2 regions of the Alicyclobacillus sp. SO9 genome follow, and region 1 is predicted to be linked to the other one. Evidence: riboswitches for the same ligand, from Rfam matches in the RefSeq annotation. Region 1 holds a riboswitch; the other holds the start of a gene.

Region 1 (10,402 bases):
GAGACGAGTTGGCCTCTCTTATGGGACATTGTTCTTTGGAGACACGTCAGAATGGGCAAGGACATATCAATGACTGTGCCAATGGCACAAGGACTAGGATTGTGTTTGCTTGGTAACAATGGATAGCGGTTGTCCGTGCTGACGAATAACGAATTCGTAATTTGCGGGATATGAAACGGCAGGTGTTGTGAGTGGGGATTCATGCGTTTTTCAAGAGTTTAAATGAGTTGGAACGCATCTTTCGTGCACCCGGAAAATTCAAGTTTGAGGAACATAATATTTCTAGCCATAGTTTCAAGGTGGCGCAATACGCTCAGTTTTTGGGGACTGTGGAGGAGTCAAAGGGCGAGAAAATAAACTGGAAATCCCTATATGAAAAGGCATTAAATCACGATTATGCGGAGGTTTTTATCGGAGACATTAAGACCCCCGTCAAGTATGCCTCCAGCGAGTTGCGAACACAGTTGCTTGAAGTCGAAGAAGCAATGACCAAGAAATTTATTGACAAGCATATTCCAGATGAATTCAGGGCCCTTTATCGTGAGAAATTAAAAGAAGGGAAGGACAACTCGGTCGAGGGAAAGATCCTTCAGGTGGCCGATAAAATGGATCAGGTGTATGAGGCGTATCAGGAACTGCAGCGAGGCAATACTGAATCTGGTTTCGTGACGATGTATCAAGAGGCACTTAGCGCAATTGAAAATGTGGAGCTTCATTGTGTAACCTATTTCATGGAAAATATTTTGCCTGATATGTTAAACGAACAGCACATTTTTGCAGTCGATCTCCGGCGCATTACACATGAGGTGTTGCGTAAAGAAGGGAAGTAGTGGCGCCGTACAGGAATAGTAGTGGTTGCCGACGTCCGCTTTCGCGTCCCATACCAGTGCTGAAAACAGAGAGGTGAACTAGACTAAGGCGCCTAGTTATAAACGATAAGAGATACAGGTGAATTACGACTAGTACTTAATGTTACCTCTCTTTTAAATTGACTCCACATTGTCCACGCGTTCCGGTCAAAAATTTAGCCAATCTTGCTCTGCTGTGCACTTTCATCCTGCAGTACAATCACCGAGGTACAGAAAGTTCTCTTTGTGCCGCCACCCTTGGCATAAGGAGAACCTGAACATACCAAACCAGGAGCGAGGGAGATAATCGTATGTTAGACGACCGAATTCTTTACTCAGACTATCGCGATAAACTGATGTCGGCGAAAGAGGCTGCCTCCTTCATTAAAGACGGTATGACAATAGGGATGAGTGGATTCACGAAATCGGGAGACGCGAAAGCTGTTCCCATGGAGATGGCCAAGCTGGCGCAACAGTTTGGAACGAGAGTGAACTTGTTGACAGGAGCGTCTCTGGGCCACGAACTCGACGGGATTCTGGCAAATGCCGGAGCGATAGAAAAGAGAATGCCATTTCAAGCAGATGCGGGTATGAGAAAAGCCATTAACAGAGGTGAACTGAACTTTGTCGACCAGCATTTAAGCCATACTGCAGAAATGCTCCAAAGTGGACAAATGCGCGGGATTGATATAGCCGTCATCGAGGCAGCTGCATTGTTGGAAGATGGTTCAATTGTTCCTACAACTTCGGTCGGTAACAGTGCCTTATTTGTCCACTTAGCTGATAAGGTCATTATCGAATTGAATGAATCGCAGCCAATGGAACTGAGGGGCCTGCATGACATTTACATGCCAGGTAATCGCCCGGGACGGCAGCCCATTCGTATCACTCGGCCGGAAGATAGAATTGGCACCGAATCAATGCACGTGAACCCTGATAAGGTGGTTGGTGTTGTCGTGACAAATCAGAGGGACGATCCGTCTACAGTGTTGCCGCCGGACTACGAAACGGAGCAAATAGCGGGACATTTGTTGGATTTTTTCACGCACGAATTGAGGATGGGTCGGTTAAGTCAAGAACTGCTGCCGTTACAAAGCGGAATTGGTACTACGGCAAATGCAGTGTTACGAGGATTTCTCGACTCTCCCTTTCATCACTTGAAAATGTATTCTGAGGTACTGCAGGATTCGGTGATTGATTTGTTCAATTCAGGCAGAATGGATTTTGCATCGGCTTCATCCATCACGCTTTCAAAACCGATGGCGCAACAGTTTTTCGATGACTTATCCAGATATAAGGAAAAACTGGTCCTTCGTCCACAGGAAATTAGTAATCATCCTGAAGTCATTCGAAGACTGGGTGTGATTGCGATTAATACCGCGTTAGAAGTGGACTTATATGGAAACGTAAATTCCACTCATGTCGCAGGAACACAGATGATGAATGGAATTGGAGGATCGGGAGATTTTGCTCGAAACAGTTATCTATCAGTATTTGTAACAAAATCCATTGCAAAGGATGGGAAGATTTCGTCCGTAGTGCCTATGGCGACGCATGTTGACCATACCGAACACGATGTCGATGTGATTGTTACAGAACAAGGTTTGGCGGACCTCCGGGGATTGTCTCCCAGAGAACGTGTGAGCCAGATGATTGAACATTGTGCACACCCAGATTATAGAACGGCGCTGTGGGATTATTACAAAAGTGCCTTGAAACACGGCGGGCAGACACCCCATGATTTGGAACATGCATTTGTGTTCCATCAGCGCTACAGTGAGACCCAAAGCATGTTGCCCGTCAGACAATCTGCAACGGTATAGACACACAGCGAGTTTTTAACCCCAGTTCGGGACGAAAAAGGGCCTTATGGGACTGTTTTAGTCCCATAAGGCCCTTTGGTTTTCATGAAGTTGGCATAGATGACCCTGAACGAATTTATATATGAGAGATACATGAGGTATGACAGCCAAATTCACAGGTTCATCATGAAGGTGGCATGAATATCAAGGGAAGGGATGGTGTATTCTAGAGACTACTAGGTGAAATATGAATGCTAGTGGTTTTGCCAAGTTGTCGATTTGTGATATAGAATAGCAGTTGGGAAAATACATGTGCTTACGAAAAATTAGTTTGAAAGACAGTCGTCCTGCTCACCGTTTCGCAGGGTTTACAGTTAATGAATGAAGTTGTGGAGGGAACACCATGGACGGATTCAAGAAAACGAGGAGTCACGAGAAGGACATTCTTGTTCCGGATTGTTCTGTGGTATCCAAAACTGCGCTTCGAATTGCGATTGTCAGTCTGTTTCCTGAACGCCTCACAGACCTTATACAGTACCTGTCTCAGAACTGTGTTGATATATTCATAACCCACACGGTGAAATTGGCCGTCATGCGTGCCATGGAGCCTGACGTGATGATCCTGGACCACACAGTGGCCGTTCCAATTTCATGCAAGTCAAATGCCGACGCGGTAGGGAACCTGACTGCAGCATACTTGCTGCCAAGACAAGCGGACCCTAATCACCTGGATTTGAGTGCAAATGCGGAGGTCATCATGTATCCAACGGATTTTCCAGAGGTTTTGTATCGCTTACGAGTGCTCGAGCGGAGGCAGCGCAAACCGTTCCAGCATTTGGACAACGTGCAGGTCTACAGCGGATTGGTCATCGACTATAATCGGAAGCGTGCAGAACTCAATGGAACTAGCCTGGGTCTTACGAAATCCGAATTCGACATTTTGTGGATTCTGATTCAATCGAATGGGCGGGTTCTGTCGCGGGATGAAATCATGAGTACCGTTTGGGGAGAGAAGTATTTCCCCGGAAGTAATACCATCGATGTTCATATCAAGGGTCTGCGAAGAAAACTGAAGGACAGTATCAGAAATCCAAAGTACATTCAAACAGTCCGTGGTATTGGTTACCGTTTTGCAAGCGGAACTTAACAGCGGTTGGATTGACTCGCAAACATGACACCGCACAGGCCGCCAACGGGCCTGTGTTTGTGCTGTCAACAGGAAGGTGTTTGCTATCGGAATCGTCATTGTTGAATTTTGTGAGGGGAATGTTGCAGCACTTCTGTTACTCGAGGAACTGCTCGAGACAGAGTTTCCTGAAGTTGCCGTATTACAAAGTGATTGTCTCGGACGATGCGGATTGTGCAGGGTGAGGCCGTTTGTTTTAGTCAATGATAAGCAGATTTTTGCAGAGAATACGGATGAGTTGTTAGACAAGGTGAAAGCAGTAATCGCTCAAGAACTGCAGTTCTATTCCAACTGATAGGCAGAGCGGCGGTTGCTTGGCATCCTGAGCTGTCTTCATTCTTCTTCACGCATTGTTTAGATGGTCTTCATGATAGACAAGGATTATGTAGCAGATAATGATGGCAGCATGGGTGCACGCAAACGAGAAACACGCAAAACAGGAGCGATTGCCATGGACATAATGTCTGTAACGAAGGTGCCGCCTCCGAGCACGGAAGCGGTTGTGTTGTGTATTGGAAAGTTTGATGGGGTTCATCTTGGACATCAAGAAATTCTGAGGGTTGCACAACAGTACACAATGGACGGCGGCGTGCTGGCCGTAATGAGTCTTTGGCCTCATCCACTGTGGGTACTGGCGGAACGAGAAGAGTTTCAGCACGCGTTGACACCTTCATCACAGAAATGGACCTGGTTAAGCCAATGCGGAGTCGAAAGAGTCTATGACATTGAGTTCACCAGGGATTACGCCACAACATCTCCAGAGACGTTTGTTTACGAACACCTTGCAAGATTGAATTTGAAACGCGTTGTTGTTGGCGAGGGGTTTAATTTTGGGAAAGGTGCGGCTTCGACAACACAGGAACTCGTAGACTTGTGCAGCGATATCGGTGTACCTGTGACTGTGGTGCCGACCATTAAGGTGAATCGCAAAAAAATTAGCAGTACTCAGATTCGAAAACATGTGGAAGCGGGTCGCGTCGCAGCCGCCCACGCTCTTCTGGGTCATCCATATGAGTTGACTGGAACGGTGGTTCACGGAGACGCAGTTGGACGGACGCTCGGTTTTCCTACGGCGAATTTGAGCGGGCTGGACGAATTTGTCATGCCCGCACCCGGTGTTTACGAAGCCCTCGTGAGAACGCATGAGGCAAAGTCTTGTCAGAGCGATTTCTGGTATGCGCTTGTCAGCGCTGGTTACCGTCCCACAGTGAACGGTAATAGCTACAAGGTTGAAGCTTATCTTATGGACTATTCGGGGGATTTGTATGGAAGTGAACTGACCATTGGCTTTCTTCACCGACTTCGCGATGAAGTCCGATTCCCGGACTTGGACAGTCTTGTGAAACAGATGCAGCAGGACGAAGAAGTTGCACGAGCAAGGTTTGGGCTGCTGCAGACCAAGCAAGAGACCAAGCAAGCAGAGACCAGGTAACAGACCGGGCCATTGTGACGGTGAGGGTGAGACAAGAAGACAGCCGGATAAACAACTCAGGCTGGTATTAGAGAAAAATGTTGTCTCTTTACTTGTAGATATAATAATAGAGTTAATATAAAATGTTTAGACGAAAGCATACAAAATATACTAGATAGGCTTCTATACGTGACGTTCAAAACTTGTATAAGAGTTGTTCGGGGTAAGGGGAGTACAAAAACGAGGAGGATGTTTCATTTGAAACTGAAGTCTGTTGTGTACTCTCTTTCCGTAGCAGGGGCCGCAGGTATGTTGTTTGGTGCTACAGCGTTGCCGGCCTATGCAGCTTCACACCGTCAAAGCACCCGTCCACTTGAATCTTCAAGGTCGAATCAGCCGTTCAAACACGTCTACGTCATTATGATGGAGAACCAAGGCACACCGAACATTATTGGGAATTCTCAGTTGCCCTATATTAACAAACTTGCGAAACAGTATGGTTATGAGAACAACTACTTCGGCGTGACTCATGAAAGTCTTGCCAACTATGTAGCATTCTTCAGCGGTAATAACTGGGGCACTCACAGTGACAACCCAACACAGACCTTCAACCACACCAATCTGGTGGACCAGTTGGCGTCGCATCACATTACTTGGAAAGGCTACATGCAGAGTATGCCTTATCCAGGATTCAAGGGGTACTGGTACCCTGACAATGAACCCAAAGGTACTGCTCCTTCCAAGACGCCTCCCAACGCCTTGTATGCTCTCAAGCACAACCCTTTTACGCTCATGACAGACATTGCAAATCATCCTAGTCGAGAGAAAAACGTGGTCCCTTTCACACAATTGCAGACGGACCTGAACCACAATCGCGTACCAAATTTCTCATTTATTACACCGAATGTCATTAACGACATGCACGGTCAGCCGCCGGGTCCAGGGTCGACGGTGACATACAATGATCCCGCTAAGTTGTATCAGGCCGGAGACAACTTTGTGAAACGAACAGTCAAAGAAATCATGTCATCGAGAAGTTGGAAAACAAGCAAGTCCATCATCTTTGTGACATGGGATGAAGCAAACTATCCGTATCCGCCAAGCTCGACCACCAGTAAGCAGTTAAAACAGTTTACCGCGCCAGGACCGGATGCACCTATCGTGCCTGCCGGCACTGTCGACGGCTATAAGTGGCCGGGTGGTGCTTATGGTGGCGGCAAAGTACCCATGATAATGATTGACAATGCTTTTCCGCATCACTTTACGCTCAATACTTGGGCAAATCACTATTCACTGTTGCGTACCATCGAGCAAAATTGGCACTTGGGCTTTATTGGGTATGCCTCAGATTCGCGTCAGGTAAAAACACTGCCTGTTCCCGGGGAACCGCAGTTGAGGCACAGACGGTCTGACAACTAATCTTACCGGCACAGACTCGCTACCAACAGACTCGCCTACCAATTGATGAAAAGTACATCACAGTGCCCCTCCGTTTGGCTGACGGAGGGGCACTGCTCTACTTCTACTATGACAGAGTCAACCTGTGCTCGTGTTGAGGATGTGACTGTGTGGTTTGAACGGAGATGGTTTCGACTCGCAAGTGCACCTGGATTAAGGGAAGGCCCAAGTTAGCTGTTAGGCTTCTGTGAAGGCTGGACAATAATGCTTCAGCGGCTCTCTGAATGTTTGTTCCCAGTTCGATGGCTGCATTGACTTTTACAGTGAGGGAAGGTTCAAACTCGACTTTCGTTTGGCGTAGTCGAAATGGGTGTTGTTCTTCTGATACCACACAAGTAACCAAGTCCTTGATTGCACGAGGATGGACATAAATACCTCCTCCGGAAAACACCGGATTGACGATAAGCCGCCTTCGTTCCTCACCAGTGGTTCCTTGGGGACTCAGTTTTTCCAAGCGGTATTGAATTTGTTTCAACAGCCAGTAGTGTTTTGACTGCTGAACTTGTGATGCTGCAATTGGCATAGCGTGCATCCCGTACATGCGCAGGCGCGAGGCAAGAGCTAACTCTTCGCTTGACACGAAGTCTTCAATGGCTAGCCAGTTGATATCTTCTGTTAATTCCAGGTTGCTGCAGATGGTAAGAATCATCTTTCTGGAGGTGCCTAAAACGAGGAGGTTGTCATTACCTTGGTAATGTGACAGTGCGGTCATGACGTCTGCTCTGTGGTCTTTGTTCATGAAGATGGCTCGTCGAACTGCTTTGATTGCATGCTTCTCCAGTTTTCCGGAGTAACCTGCAATCATCTGTCCGTGAGAAATGAGTACGCCGTCGTCAATGATAAGACCACTGCCGGTCTTCTTTGCCACTTCTTCCGCGACATAGCTTTTTCCGGTACCGCTGGCTCCTACCAGTGCAAAAATCTTCACTACCTGAGCACCTCGTTTGCGTACTTAAGATTTCTTCTCGGTTCCATTTTTCATCATCAATATGTACCTACATTATAATAGGATACTTTTCGTACTGGGACCAGCACAGGCTGGTCCTGTTTGTTCTGGACAAAACACTGATGCAATAACTCCGGGATGCTTCCCGGGGTTATTGCATTGGTCGTTTGAAGAAGACGGCGTTAGTGTTCAAGGGCGGGTGCAGGTTTTTCGGGTTCCCACAAGACTTCTTCTTGGGCCTTCTCTATGACCAGGTTTTCGTCACCAGGCATCAGCAGCATACCCTTCTTGAGAACGTACCGGAGCCAAGACCCAGCCATCCAGCTTGTGAACAGTGCCAGCATCACAAGAATGGCGAAGAAATTCTGGTTAATAATCCCGATGGAAAACGCGATTTGAGAAAGCACAATACCCGGTCCTCCACGGGCGTTCATGGCTGCAGCCAAGTTGAAACTGGTAAGTTTGTCGTTTTTAATGAAACGGCATGTGAAGTACACCACGACTGTCTGCACAATGGTGGCAAACAGCAGGTACAGGACGAAGAACCCGACACTAAAGTCTCGAGCCAGGTTTAACTGTAAACCGACAATCCCAAAATACAAGGGTACGAAGAAAGAGAACGAGAATTCACTCACGCCCGTCCGCAATCGGTTCCATAGTTTGTCTGGCAGCGTAAACTTGGCAGCGACACCGGCCAGCAAAGAACCGTACATGACATCGACATTCAAGTATCCTGCTACAGTCGACAAAGCAATCATCACGAACAGAAAATATCCGAGAAACGAGGCTCTGAACAGGAAATTGGACCGTTTGGAGGTGAGGCGCCTGAGCGCCCACGGAATGACGAAGATACAGAGCGCCAAAAAGCCCAGGGTTGTGCCAAGGCTCCTAAGAATAATAGACAGGTTAATCCCGTTGTGTGCACTGACAATGCCGGACGCTACGGCCAAAGCCACGAACAGGATGATGTCATGAACACCCGCAACCCCGACGATAATCTTGGCGAAGCGTGTGTGCATAATACCGAGATCGGAAAATATTTTAGAGATGACCGGGATGGATGTAACGGCAATCGAGATGGCGATTACAATCTTCAACGCGACAATATTATTGTCAGGACCGAGGAACTGAGCCGGGTTAAAGACATACGTGGAAAGCCAGCCGATAATAAACGGAATCACAGTGGACGCCACGATAATCCAAATTCCGATTTTGGCATCTGTCCCTTTAAAACGATATTGGAACTTAAGCCCGGAACTGAACATCAGCATCATCAGGCCGAATTCCATGAGAAACCCGAAAAGTTGGCTCTCTTGAGGGAAACCCAAAAAGAGCCAGTGGAATGCGTGAGGAAAGAAATATCCCAAAAACGTGGGCCCAAGCACAAGCCCCCCTGCCACCTCACCAATGATGCGAGGCACGGTTAGACGCTCGGCAATGTAGCCCAACAGGTTGGAGGCTAACAGAAGTGCCCCGATTGCGAACAGGAATTTGGCCAAATCTCCGCTGCCAATACTGAACATGAAAACTCCTCCTTATCTCAGGTATCGTGCTATCGTTCGACAGCCGTGAGATACCCTATGACCAAGGAGAAGTTATGTCCAAGGCATGTGTCTACTTGAACAGACGCAAATTGACAGAAACACAGAAAAATAGTGTTGAGTCTAATAACCGTCAATATAGAGAAGGCTCCTGCGAAGTCTATCGCAGGAGCCATTATCCGTTCGTCGGAAGTTTTGGTGAGCTCCATCACCCGTTATTCAATTTACACCATGATATGCGGTTCTTTTTAGGTTTGTTCTTCTGCAAACACCCATCTTGGATTCAAAGTGTACAACGGTTTGTTAATATCCGCCCATTCCTGCCGGAACGATGAGTACAAAGAGTACAAAGATAATCAGAAACACTACAGCCCATTGCGTATAGCCACCGAAAGTTCCCACTTGAATCCCTCCATTCAAAACGTATGGTTCACAATACGCTTTAAAAGGGTAAGTAGGATGGGCGAAACGGTTAAAAGCCAGAAATCAGGGTATTTGTCCCTGCTTTTCCCCTGTTGAATTATACACGTCATACTGGATTCAACATGTCTCAGTATCAGATGTTTGGTATTCGTTATAAAATCCGCAGAAAAGGCAGTGAAAATGTGAGAAACACTAGCTGTGGTTAAGATAATCGCTATTGTTACCGTGTCAAAGTCCGCAGACGTACTTCTCAAGTTTTGAAAGACTCAGTTGTGCAGCAGTAGATTAAGGAATGAATAAGAAGTATGACAATTTGTTGAAGAAAGAGGAGGGATGAAGAGTGTTTAGAAACAGTTCGAATGACGGGGGAAATAACCGGACAAGTGTTCAAACAGTTTTGAAATGGGGAGGCACCTTCGTCCTGGCGGCCGCAGTAGGTGCAGGAACCACTTTGTGGGGGTGGTCACATTTTCGAGCAAACGCGGCTGTGATGACGCCGTCTGTTGCAACGGCACAGCAGACTTCGACACCGCAAAATTCAATTACTTTGAAGACGCCTTCTCCAAATTGGGTTACGAGTGTCGTGAAGAAAGTAAAACCTGCTGTCATGGGGGTCGTGAATTACACGAAACAGACGAACTTCTTTTCCCAAAAGAGTCAGCTTAAGCCTTACGGAGTCGGCTCAGGTGTGCTTTTCTACAAGAATAAGAAGTATGGATATCTCGTAACGAACCATCATGTCGTTGCTGGGGCGGCGAAAGTCTCTGTTGTTACGGTAGGCGGGGTT
Region 2 (10,402 bases), 2.3 Mb from region 1:
CGGCTTAGCTAGGAGCCAATGGGAAGTTTTATACCGCATAGCCGGTTCCGACAGTCCTGATGGCATTACTCAGAAGGAACTACAAACGACTATGAAGGTTGAATCGGGAACATTGACCGGAATTGTGGATTCTCTAGTGAAAAAAGGTTGGCTCGTCCGAGAAGAACACCCGTCTGACAGACGAATAAAACGACTCAAGATGACACATGAGGGCCATCAAAGCTGGGTAGATATACCCAATCCCATTGAGGTCCTTCGCCCACAAATGATGAACGGTATTACCTCCGAAGAGGAAGCTTTCGTTGTCAAACTCCTGCAGAAGGCAGTGTTGAATTTGAACTTGTTAGATAATGAGGGGGAAAGCAAGTGAAGGTGTTGGTTACAGGAGCCACGGGATACATTGGCAATCGTTTATTACACTCATTGCAAGCTTCTGGGCATGATGTAAAAGTATTAGTCAGAAGCCGCGTTGACCCCATTGATTCACTTGAGAACATCGAGCAGGTGGTTGGAAACCTAGCTGTTCCCGACTCACTCGAGAACGTGACCCAGGATGTCGAGACGGTATTTCATTTAGGTGGCGGTATGCGACCTTCTGATGGAAATCTAACGGCCGTAAATGTAGATGGAACAAGGCGTTTAATGAAAGATGCAATCAAACACCGCGTTCGACGCTTCATTTATTTGAGCGCTGCTGTCGTCTATGGAGACATTGTCACACCGCCGGCGTCTGAGGGGACCGTGTGTAATCCCTTACGTGATCATGCGTATGCAATTTCAAAGATGCAAGCTGAGGAGCAGCTCCTGTCCCTCGGCAATGATAAGACAGACGTTGTGATTATCCGAATTCCACAGGTGTACAGTGCGGGAAGTCCGTCGATAACTCGATTTCCTCAGTTAGCGGCGATGGTCGAAGGGAACAACACCACCCATTTTGTTCATCGAGAGGACGTGGTTCGAGCCATTTTAATGCTGGCAAGTTCCGATTATGCTCCGGGAATTTATAACGTCGCCGATGACCAGCCGCTGACAGTCCACGATGCCGCCTCCATTATTCGCAAATCTTTGGGTACTGCAGACCGAAAGCCCCAAGGGCAAGCAACCATTCCCCCGATGCTGCGTCGAGTCATGGAGGCAACATTAGTGTTAGACACGAGCAAAATAAGACATTTGGGTTTCTCACTCAAGTATCCAAGCCTTGAGGAAGGCATTTTTCATGAAAAATGAATGAGTTCTGCGGCCATCCTCGCCTGCATCCGGAGAAGGTGGTCGCTCAGTCTCGCTCGACAGTTCGACCTTTTCATTCAAACGCTGCGATATATCACATTACGTGTGCACATTACGGGATGACATTACGGAGCTACATTGCACTGGTGAGTTACATCTGCTGCAAAATCCAGTGTGCATATCTTGTCCCCTTTGGCGTTTAAAGCACGTTTGGAAGATTCGATGCATTTCTTCGTGAGAAATCTCCTGCTGGCACCTCATACAGAAACACTTAACTGTCACCTTTATCGCCTCGTTTTCTTACCTTACGCCCATGTTTGGTGACAATCCAACTCGCAACCCGGGCATACCAGACACATCAAGTGGTAAACGGGCATGCTTACAAGTGGCAGTGATACAGTCTTCCTATGAAACAAAGTATACAGATTAAATGTTACGACCAGTTTACGATCGCATTTCCATTCGCTTACTTTTAGACGAGATTAGCCACATTAGCGACCGCAACATTTGACATACAGTGAGTGGGACGGCAGCATTTGAGAACTAACGAGATCGATCTTACTCGATCTTACAATCGCATCGGATTACAGTATCAGGCTGACCCACACGACGAAACACCCGGCAAGCAGTGAACTCCCTAAGTAAATGAACGCTTTTCTCTTGCTCTTCCTTGCCAAATGCAGACTTTCTGCGGACATCGTGGAAAATGTTGTAAATCCCCCGCAAAATCCGGTACCAAGTAGCAGCCACCAGTTCACATCCGCAGAAACAGTACCCAGGTTCCGAAATATCAGCCCCAGCAGAAGGGCCCCAAACACATTCACAACCCAGGTGCCCCAAGGAAAATCAGATTGGGAAATGCGTACGGTCAGGCTGCCAATGCCGTATCTCAATACCGATCCCGCTGTTGCACCCACCCCAACCACCACCTCGGCCGATAAGCTCATTCCCTCATCCCCTTTAGATCGCGATGAGCCGAGGGTGTCTCGGCGACATCTTCCGAACTCAGGGTGATTTGGGGACTGATTCGGGGACTGATTCGGGGGCGCACCCAAGATTCTGCAAGAGACTCTCCAGCCAAGACCAGAAATACACCTCCAACCAGACTTAGTCCGGTGTACACCAGCGCTGCAGCAGGATTGTTCGTTGCGACTTGTAAGATATTGAGTGTAAACGTGGAAAAGGTGGTAAAGGCCCCGAGAAAACCCACGCTGACGCCGAGTTGAAGCCATTCACGCACCCGCCTGCGTGATGCCGCAATATAGAAGAAGCCAATGAAGAACGACCCAACCAGGTTGCTTACCAGAGTAGCAAATGGCATCTGAAACGCCGGAACCATTCCCACGACGGGACCAAGCAGGTGTTCCAACAAGACGCGTGAAGCGCCTCCCAACGCAGCAAAAACAGCAATTGCAAAGATGTTCATAATGCCCCTCCTTCGATGTTTGACGCAAAAAGGCTCCTGCGAACCTAAATGCGTTTCGCAGGAGCCATCAACCACGAAGGTAGTTTTCTCGGTGAGCTCCATCACCTTTGCAATACTTACAATGTACTTGTGACGACTCACGCCGTCCTGTGGCTTCATTGTAACCAGTAGACAGAGTCTCCGTCAACTGCGGTACATCTCCGTCCCCGGACACGATGTAAGGCCGTCGGCTGAGTGAATGGGATGGCTGCCGGGATGGGCCCGGGCTCCGTCGGCGAGCCGGTTAGTGCCTGAAGGGCAGGCCCGGGCTCCGTCGGCGAGCCGATTAGTGCCTGAGGGGCAGGCCCGGGCTCCGTCAGCGAGCCGGTTAGTGCCTGAGGGGCAGGCCCGGGCTCCGTCGGCGAGCCGATTAGTGCCTGAGGGGCAGGCCCGGGCTCCGTCAGCGAGCCGATTAGTGCCTGAGGGGCAGGCCCGGGCTCCGTCGGCGAGCCGATTAGTGCCTCGAATGATCCCTATTTGGCAAAGGGCGATGCAATTGTGATCCCAATGATCCCTATTGCCACCCGGCCCGAGACATTAGGGAGCGAAATGATCACTACCGCGGAGTGGGGCAAGGTGGAGCGTAGGTAATAAGGCGCAACGGGATCCCTATTGTAGAAGCCGGCTCGTGATAGTGATCGCATCGATCACTATTGGTTGGCGCGCGTCATAATAGGGAGCAAAAGGATCCTTAACGAACGGATGTTTGCGAACGAAGTGGCTTGGACCGGGAGCCTGCATGAGTGGTACCGTCTTGTTTTAAACCAAATTCATCATATTATGGTCTACAATGGGAATCCGGTGATATAAGTCGAATAAAAGGAACTTTTCCGCTCACCTTCTTCGTCGATCGCGCTGTCTGATGCTGACGGAATGGCTGGCGGGATGGGCCCGGGCTCCGTCGGCGAGCCGGTTAGTGCCTCGAATGATCCCTATTTGGCAAAGGGCGATGCAATTGTGATCCCAATGATCCCTATTGCCACCCGGCCCGAGACATTAGGGAGCGAAATGATCACTACCGCGGAGAGGGGCAAGGTGGAGCGTAGGTAATAGGGCGCAACGGGATCCCTATTGTAGACGGCGGCTGGTGATAGTGATCGCATCGATCACTATTGGCTGGCCCGCGTCGTAATAGGGAGCAAAAGGATCACTAACGAACGGATGTTTCCGAACGAAGTGGCTTGGACCGGGAGCCTGCATGAGTGGTACCATCTTGTCATCCTCCTCATAGAACTGGTTGTGTTGACAGGTCCAATTTTACCCAGATTCTACTCAGAGGAGAGACAAGACAAGATGGCATTGTTCCACTATCTTGGTGACCGCCAACCGTACACCGGCATAGGGATTCGGCGGCAGTTACTAGTTACTGTGCGTAGCTCAACCCTTCATACATGGGATAGCGCACTGTCAACGCATCGACTAAGCCCCGTGCCTCGGCCAGGGCTGCATCGCCAAACTCGCTCTGCAGGGCTACCTTGAAGATGTCTGCAATTTCGCTCATAGCCTGTGTATCAAAGCCGCGAGTCGTGACGGCAGGTGTACCAATGCGGATGCCGCTGGTGACGAAGGGTTTGGCGGGATCGAATGGAATCGTGTTTTTGTTGACCGTAACACCGACTTCGTCCAGCCTGTGTTCTGCTTCCTTACCTGTTAAATCGAAGTTTCTTACGTCAATCAGCAGAAGGTGGTTGTCAGTGCCGCCTGAAACCAGTTTAAATCCGCGGGCACCCAAGGCTTGTGCCAAAGCCGCTGCATTCTCAACAATCCGCTTGGAGTAATCCTTGAATTCGGGCTTTAGCGCCTCTCCAAAGGCGACAGCTTTGGCTGCAATGACGTGCATCAACGGGCCGCCCTGAATACCGGGGAAAATGGCTTTGTCAATGGCTTTCGCAAACTCCTCGGTTGTCAGAATCATGCCGCCGCGAGGACCCCGCAGGGTTTTATGCGTGGTTGTCGTTGTAAAATGGGCATAGGGAATCGGAGAAGGATGGTGGCCTGTTGCAACCAAGCCTGCTATGTGGGCCATGTCGACCATGAGATAGGCTCCGACTTCGTCAGCAATGTCACGCATCTTTTTAAAGTCAATAATCCGCGGATAAGCACTGGCGCCGGCGACTATCATCTTGGGGCGGTGTTCCTTGGCCGCAGCCAAGACTTTATCGTAGTCGATGCGTTGCGTCTGTTCATCTACGCCGTAGGCGACAAAGTTGTATAGTTTTCCGGAAAAGTTTACAGGACTCCCGTGGGTCAAGTGACCGCCGTGAGAAAGGTTCATTCCAAGTACAGTGTCACCGGGATCTAACATGGCATGATAGACAGCCATGTTGGCCTGAGCACCAGAGTGAGGCTGTACATTTGCATGTTCGGCACCGAAGAGTGCCTTTGCCCGATCCCGCGCCAGGTTTTCCACGACATCCACGTACTCACAGCCGCCGTAATAACGTTTACCTGGATAGCCCTCAGCGTACTTGTTTGTCAAAACACTGCCCATTGCCTGCATAACAGCTTCACTTACAAAATTTTCTGACGCAATCAACTCAATCTTATTTCGCTGTCTCTGCAACTCTTGCTCCATTGCTTCTGCAACTTCATTGTCCCAGTCTTTCAAATTAGCCAACCAAATCCCTCTCTTTCTCCCTCTCTCAGTCTGATTTTATCTTACACGATTTGTACCAACCCGTCTGCCGCGAATTCCATTCAACAGGTCTAACCCATTCAACTCATTCAACCCATTCAACTCATTCAACACACCTAATCGCAGGTGCTCCCTGGTTCAGTTGCGCCTGATTTCGGCTCGTTCGGCGCCGGGCTGTCAGTGCCCACTGAGCCGCTTGTGTGCTTGTCCAAGTCGGGAAATACCCGTCTGCGTGCCTCTTCTACATCATAGACGGCTCTTGCTCCGCCAATCAGAGGCCCTCTTGTTCGTGCCATCGTTATATGGGCTTGCCCCACTTCTGTGCGTCTGCCCCGCACTGGTACGGCGACATGTCGAAGATGCATGCCAATCAGTGTGTCGCCGACATCAATGCCGGCATCGGCCTCAATTGCATCAACCAAACAGGCACCTGGCAACGCAAAGAAGGCGTGAGCCGCAACTGCTCCTCCTGCACCAGGAACAGGAATCGCATTTACTTCACGCCAGCCTTTTTGACGAGCCACGGACCTCTCCACCACAACCGCCCGGTTCAGATGCTCACAGCACTGAAAAGCGACGGAACAGCCCGTGTTCTCTGCAAAGTCGAGACACGCTTGGACAACTTGTTGTCCAACTTCGAGTGAAGTAGCCTTGCCAATGTGTTTCCCCAACAGTTCACTGGTGGAAGCACCAACAATCAACACATCCCCTGCTTGCAGAGAAGCCGCATCACGCAGGTCTTCCAAGCATTCCGTCAATTCCATTGTAATGTCGCTCACAACCTCATTCTCCTCTCGTCAGAAGCTGTGATTTACATGGCAAGTCAACATGTAGCATCCAGGTTCTGCCGCTCAATCTCAGTCATTTTATCAACCCGGCGCTGGTGTCTTCCCCCTTCGAACTCAGTGGTCAAGAAGACTTTCACGATTTCTGCAGCCAATCCCGGACCAATGACGCGTTCACCCATGGTCATCACAGTGGCGTTATTGTGCCTGCGAGCCATTTCAGCCGAGAATGTGTCATGGACTGTTACTGCACGAATTCCGGATACCTTGTTGGCACTGATTGCCATACCAAGGCCTGTACCACAAATCAAAACACCTCTATCGTACTCACCTGAGGCAACGCCCTTCGCAACCTGAACCGCAAAGTCAGGATAATCAACGGAATCTTCGGAGTAGGTTCCGACATCAGTGAGTTCAAAACCTTCCTTTTCCAACATGGGCAGGAGTAGTTTTTTCAATCTATAGCCTGCGTGATCGCTGCCAATTCCCACTTTCATCGATTCCATCCCCTTACTGTTATTTGCTTTTTACTTTGTACCTGTGTCGGGCCCTGTCCCGTTCAGTCTATCAATCAGCAAATCAATGTATTTATTGAGCTCTGCGGCACACTGTTTATACTCCTGCTTGGAACCGCCAAATGGGTCTACGATATCATATCGTCCCGCGTTCTCACTGTCCGTATCCGCACCCATCGCGAACTTAGCGAGTTGATGAATTTTGGATGAAAACTCGGGAAAGTGTGCCAGAAGGTCGGCGCGGTGACCTGCTGTCATTGTAAACACGTAAGATGCGGAAGCAATCAATTCGGGGCTCAATTGCTGTGAATAATGGGCCGATCCGTTAATCCCCAGTTCATCCAGCGCCCCAACCGCGTGTTTTGACATAGGCATCCCCGGGGCAGCAAATAGTCCTGCTGACGTTACCGTCCAGCTCAGGCCCTTCTGTTGTAACTTTTGCTGCAGTAAAAAAGCCGCCATCGGACTGCGGCAAGTATTACCCGTACATACAAACACAATATGCATAAGGGTCAGACCCTCCTGTCTCAACCAAGCCCGTTTCAACTAAAATTGTCTAAACCAAACGAGACGCAAGCTCCTAGTCACAAAGCGCAGCAGGCTCATGACCAAAGCCACTCTATCCAAGTCATTTCCGCAAGACTTTTGCTGTCTACAGTATAGCCCTTGTCAAAAACACCATGCAACAGCCTGCTACTTTATAAGAAAATGGATTCCGAATCCAATCAGAATTGCAGCACCAAGCAGTTCTCCGTATTTTCCCGCCAATGAAGTTACTCTTTTCCCCAACCACAGTCCAAGCAGGCACATCATCGAGCCGATTATCCCGAAGGACAGAACCGAGACAACGCCGAAAGCTGTACTCCGCAGACCAAGACTGAATCCAACTGAGAGTGCGTCAAAAGAAACTGTGAGAGAAAATATAGGAATTGCAAGGGAATGCGGATTAAAGGACTTCTCGCTTTCCCCCGAGAAGAGAGTAGAATAGACCATGTGAAGCCCAAGCCCAATCAGCAATAACGCGCTGAACCACTGGGCAACCTGACCAAGGAGGCCTTGTACGACCATTCCTGCGACAAGCCCAACGGATGCCATAAAGACATGGGCAAGTCCGATATTTGTCACAAGCTGCCAGGCAGTGTCGCGTTTGATACCTTGAAGCCCCAGACCGACGGCGAGGGAAAAGGCATCCATACCTAATGCCAGTGACATCATTAGAATTTCGAGTAAGTCATGTATGTGATTTAGCAACCTTATCCCCCTTCGCCAGCTTTCGGATTGTCAGGGGCCGAATCGACCAAAGAAATGGGCAGCGCCATCCTCTTCCAAAATGTATGCGCCTGTCCACGTGGACATGATTGGGGGAACAAGAAGTGAACAAGAGCCCACACAACTCGACGAATCGTTTTTTGACACACTCTGTGGCGAAACTCCTGTTGGCGTCTGTCGTTGTTTCATTCAGTGTGTCTGCCTGCGGGCAACAAGCAACGCCTCAATCTCTGACGCTGTCCACCAGCCCAAGCAATGCTAAAAATCAAAACGAAGGTGTGAGCCTGGTCAGCCTTGGTGACTCTATTACGTTTGGTGAACATCTGCCAGGGTCAAAGCTTCCTGTTGTACCAGGGAAACAGGGCACGCCGTCAAAATATGCCTATCCGTTTCTAGTGGGCAAAAAAGAAAAGTGGAATGTTCATGATTTAGGGATGGCGGGATATACTTCTACGCAACTCTTGAGGTATATGAAAAATAAGAGAGTGAAGCACGATTTGCGAACTGCGGACGTTGTAACCGTTGATATAGGCAGCAACGATCTCATTGCCGCCGCCTACAATATTCTTGAACAGATGTTTAAAGATCCAAGCAACACTTCGCCTCAGACCCAACAAGCGATATTTGCGAAGGCACTGAACAACTATGCCAAGAAGCTCCCTGAAATTATTACCCAAATTCGAAAACAGACCGATGCTCCGATTATTCTCATGACCTTGTACGATCCGTTCCCCGCCGGCAGCTCGCTCCACGAAATCACGGAACCTCTGCTGGCCAAAGCCAACCATATCGTCCTGCAAACAGCAGTCGAACACAACTGTATGCTCGCAAACATATACAGCCTCATGAACCACCATCAGAACGAACTGGTTCGTGTGAAGAGCAACGACATTCACCCTACGATTGCCGGACAAGAAGCCATTGCCAATGTCGTTGAGAACGTCATTAACAACGCCCAAAACTATCGGCCGGAGCAATATGTCTACACAACTTCAGACCTCAACATCTATTCACATCCGCATCCGTCTACGTCACCCGCCGCAACCGTTACGGCAGGGCATCTGATTCAGGTCATCGGACGCAAGAAAGACTGGCTCCGTGTTAGGACAGCAACCGCACAGGTCGGCTATGTACAAAGGACAAATCTACAATTGATTGACTGGCCCTGGCCTAGACCCAGCCACCTCGGCCCCATTTTAAACAACGCGGCAGACAACAATTCCGGGGCCACAAGTCAACAAACACCGTCTACAGCAGTTGACTCAGGCCAAATCCATGTACAAATGAGTCCTTCCATTAAGGGATTTCGGTTCCATAACACCATTTATGCATCTCTGAGTCAGCTTGCAAAAGCGATTGGGGCCAATCTCCAGGTAGGAACAGAGAATCAGACAATCGATGTTCAGACGATTTTACAGAGCGGAATTAAAGGGTGGGTAGATACACACAAGACACCGCCTGTGCTGCATTACTTTTGGCCGATGTACGAAAGTCCCGACCAAATAACAGGGAAAGGAGATTACAATGTGCATTACACCGCGACCGGCACTACCCAGTTCGTCCAGTTGCAGCAAACGGATTATCTCCTTGAAATAGACGGTGAACCAGTCCGGCTAAACGCTCCAGTCATCCAGTTGGGGCAAGGACAGTTTCTTAATTCCGGGCAGAACCTGTATGTCCCGGTATACGAATTCTGGAAGGCCCTCGGCGGCAACACCAAGCAGTAAGGCTTTCCGATGGGCCTGCGAGGCCGTCCGCTCAGGCTGTCCGCTCAGGGCCGTCATAGAATTCTTTATATGGAGCCGCTATACTTCCTTCACTCTGCCTTCGGCCGCTTTTCCCAAGCGGTTCATTAGGGCAGCCCCCATGTCCGTATTGGGTACACCCTGTACCAAGACATGGCGAACACCCTGTCTGTCAAATTCACGCAGGAGGCGATACAGTTCACGGCTGAGCGCACCTATGTAAGACTCCCCTTCCGGGGGTTTCCACGATTTTACTCGGCCAGTAAAATCCCTCTCCGAAATGACTGCAATTTCCGCGCTGTTATAGTCGTCAATGAACTTCATCATTTCTACCAAGATCCGTCCTGAATCGCCATACCAGACGTGCACCTTTGCTTCAGGAGCATAGTGCCGGTACTTCATTCCAGGTGACTGGGGCGATTCACCTGAATCGCTGGAAGCTAGGTTTTCAGCGTACACGACGGGGATTTGCAGGGCATCCTCCAAAACCTCGCGGGTTATGTGCCCGGGGCGGTAAATGACAGCGTGATCGTCGAAGATCTCAGCCACAGTGGATTCAAGGCCCACGCTGCAGGCACCGCCATCAACCACACCGTCGATAAGGCCGTCCATATCCTCAATGACATCCGCGGCCGTAGTTGGGCTGGGCTTGCCAGACTTATTGGCACTTGGAGCCGCCACTGGACATCCTGCCGCTTCCAGAAGCTTCAGTGCCGCGGGATGGCGCGGAATACGCACACCCACATTGCGCAAGTTTGGAT

The links. Region 1 has a riboswitch for fluoride ahead of GI364_RS09650 (cation:proton antiporter). Riboswitches for the same ligand answer to the same signal wherever they lie in the genome.
Region 2: linked by a shared signal. The riboswitch ahead of GI364_RS23420 (fluoride efflux transporter FluC) and the one ahead of GI364_RS09650 (cation:proton antiporter) in region 1 are both predicted to bind fluoride.

Annotation. Positions count from the first base shown of each region.
Region 1 covers NZ_CP066339.1:2,131,926-2,142,327, forward strand. The annotation lists gene GI364_RS09615 (YfbR-like 5'-deoxynucleotidase) at 192-830, shown strand; gene GI364_RS09620 (succinyl-CoA:acetate CoA-transferase ScpC) at 1,160-2,671, shown strand; gene GI364_RS09625 (response regulator transcription factor) at 3,054-3,797, shown strand; gene GI364_RS09630 (YuzB family protein) at 3,874-4,131, shown strand; gene ribF (riboflavin biosynthesis protein RibF) at 4,204-5,268, shown strand; gene GI364_RS09640 (alkaline phosphatase family protein) at 5,506-6,666, shown strand; gene GI364_RS09645 (isopentenyl transferase family protein) at 6,773-7,633, opposite strand; gene GI364_RS09650 (cation:proton antiporter) at 7,834-9,174, opposite strand; fluoride riboswitch at 9,352-9,414, opposite strand; gene GI364_RS09655 (S1C family serine protease) at 9,956-10,402, shown strand, end outside.
Region 2 covers NZ_CP066339.1:5,010,767-5,021,168, forward strand. The annotation lists gene GI364_RS23405 (MarR family winged helix-turn-helix transcriptional regulator) at 1-370, shown strand, start outside; gene GI364_RS23410 (NAD-dependent epimerase/dehydratase family protein) at 367-1,227, shown strand; gene GI364_RS23415 (fluoride efflux transporter FluC) at 1,812-2,174, opposite strand; gene GI364_RS23420 (fluoride efflux transporter FluC) at 2,171-2,653, opposite strand; fluoride riboswitch at 2,705-2,768, opposite strand; gene glyA (serine hydroxymethyltransferase) at 4,056-5,309, opposite strand; gene GI364_RS23430 (TIGR01440 family protein) at 5,444-6,106, opposite strand; gene rpiB (ribose 5-phosphate isomerase B) at 6,151-6,609, opposite strand; gene GI364_RS23440 (low molecular weight protein arginine phosphatase) at 6,640-7,134, opposite strand; gene GI364_RS23445 (manganese efflux pump MntP) at 7,321-7,878, opposite strand; gene GI364_RS23450 (GDSL-type esterase/lipase family protein) at 8,001-9,623, shown strand; gene GI364_RS23455 (L-threonylcarbamoyladenylate synthase) at 9,702-10,402, opposite strand, start outside.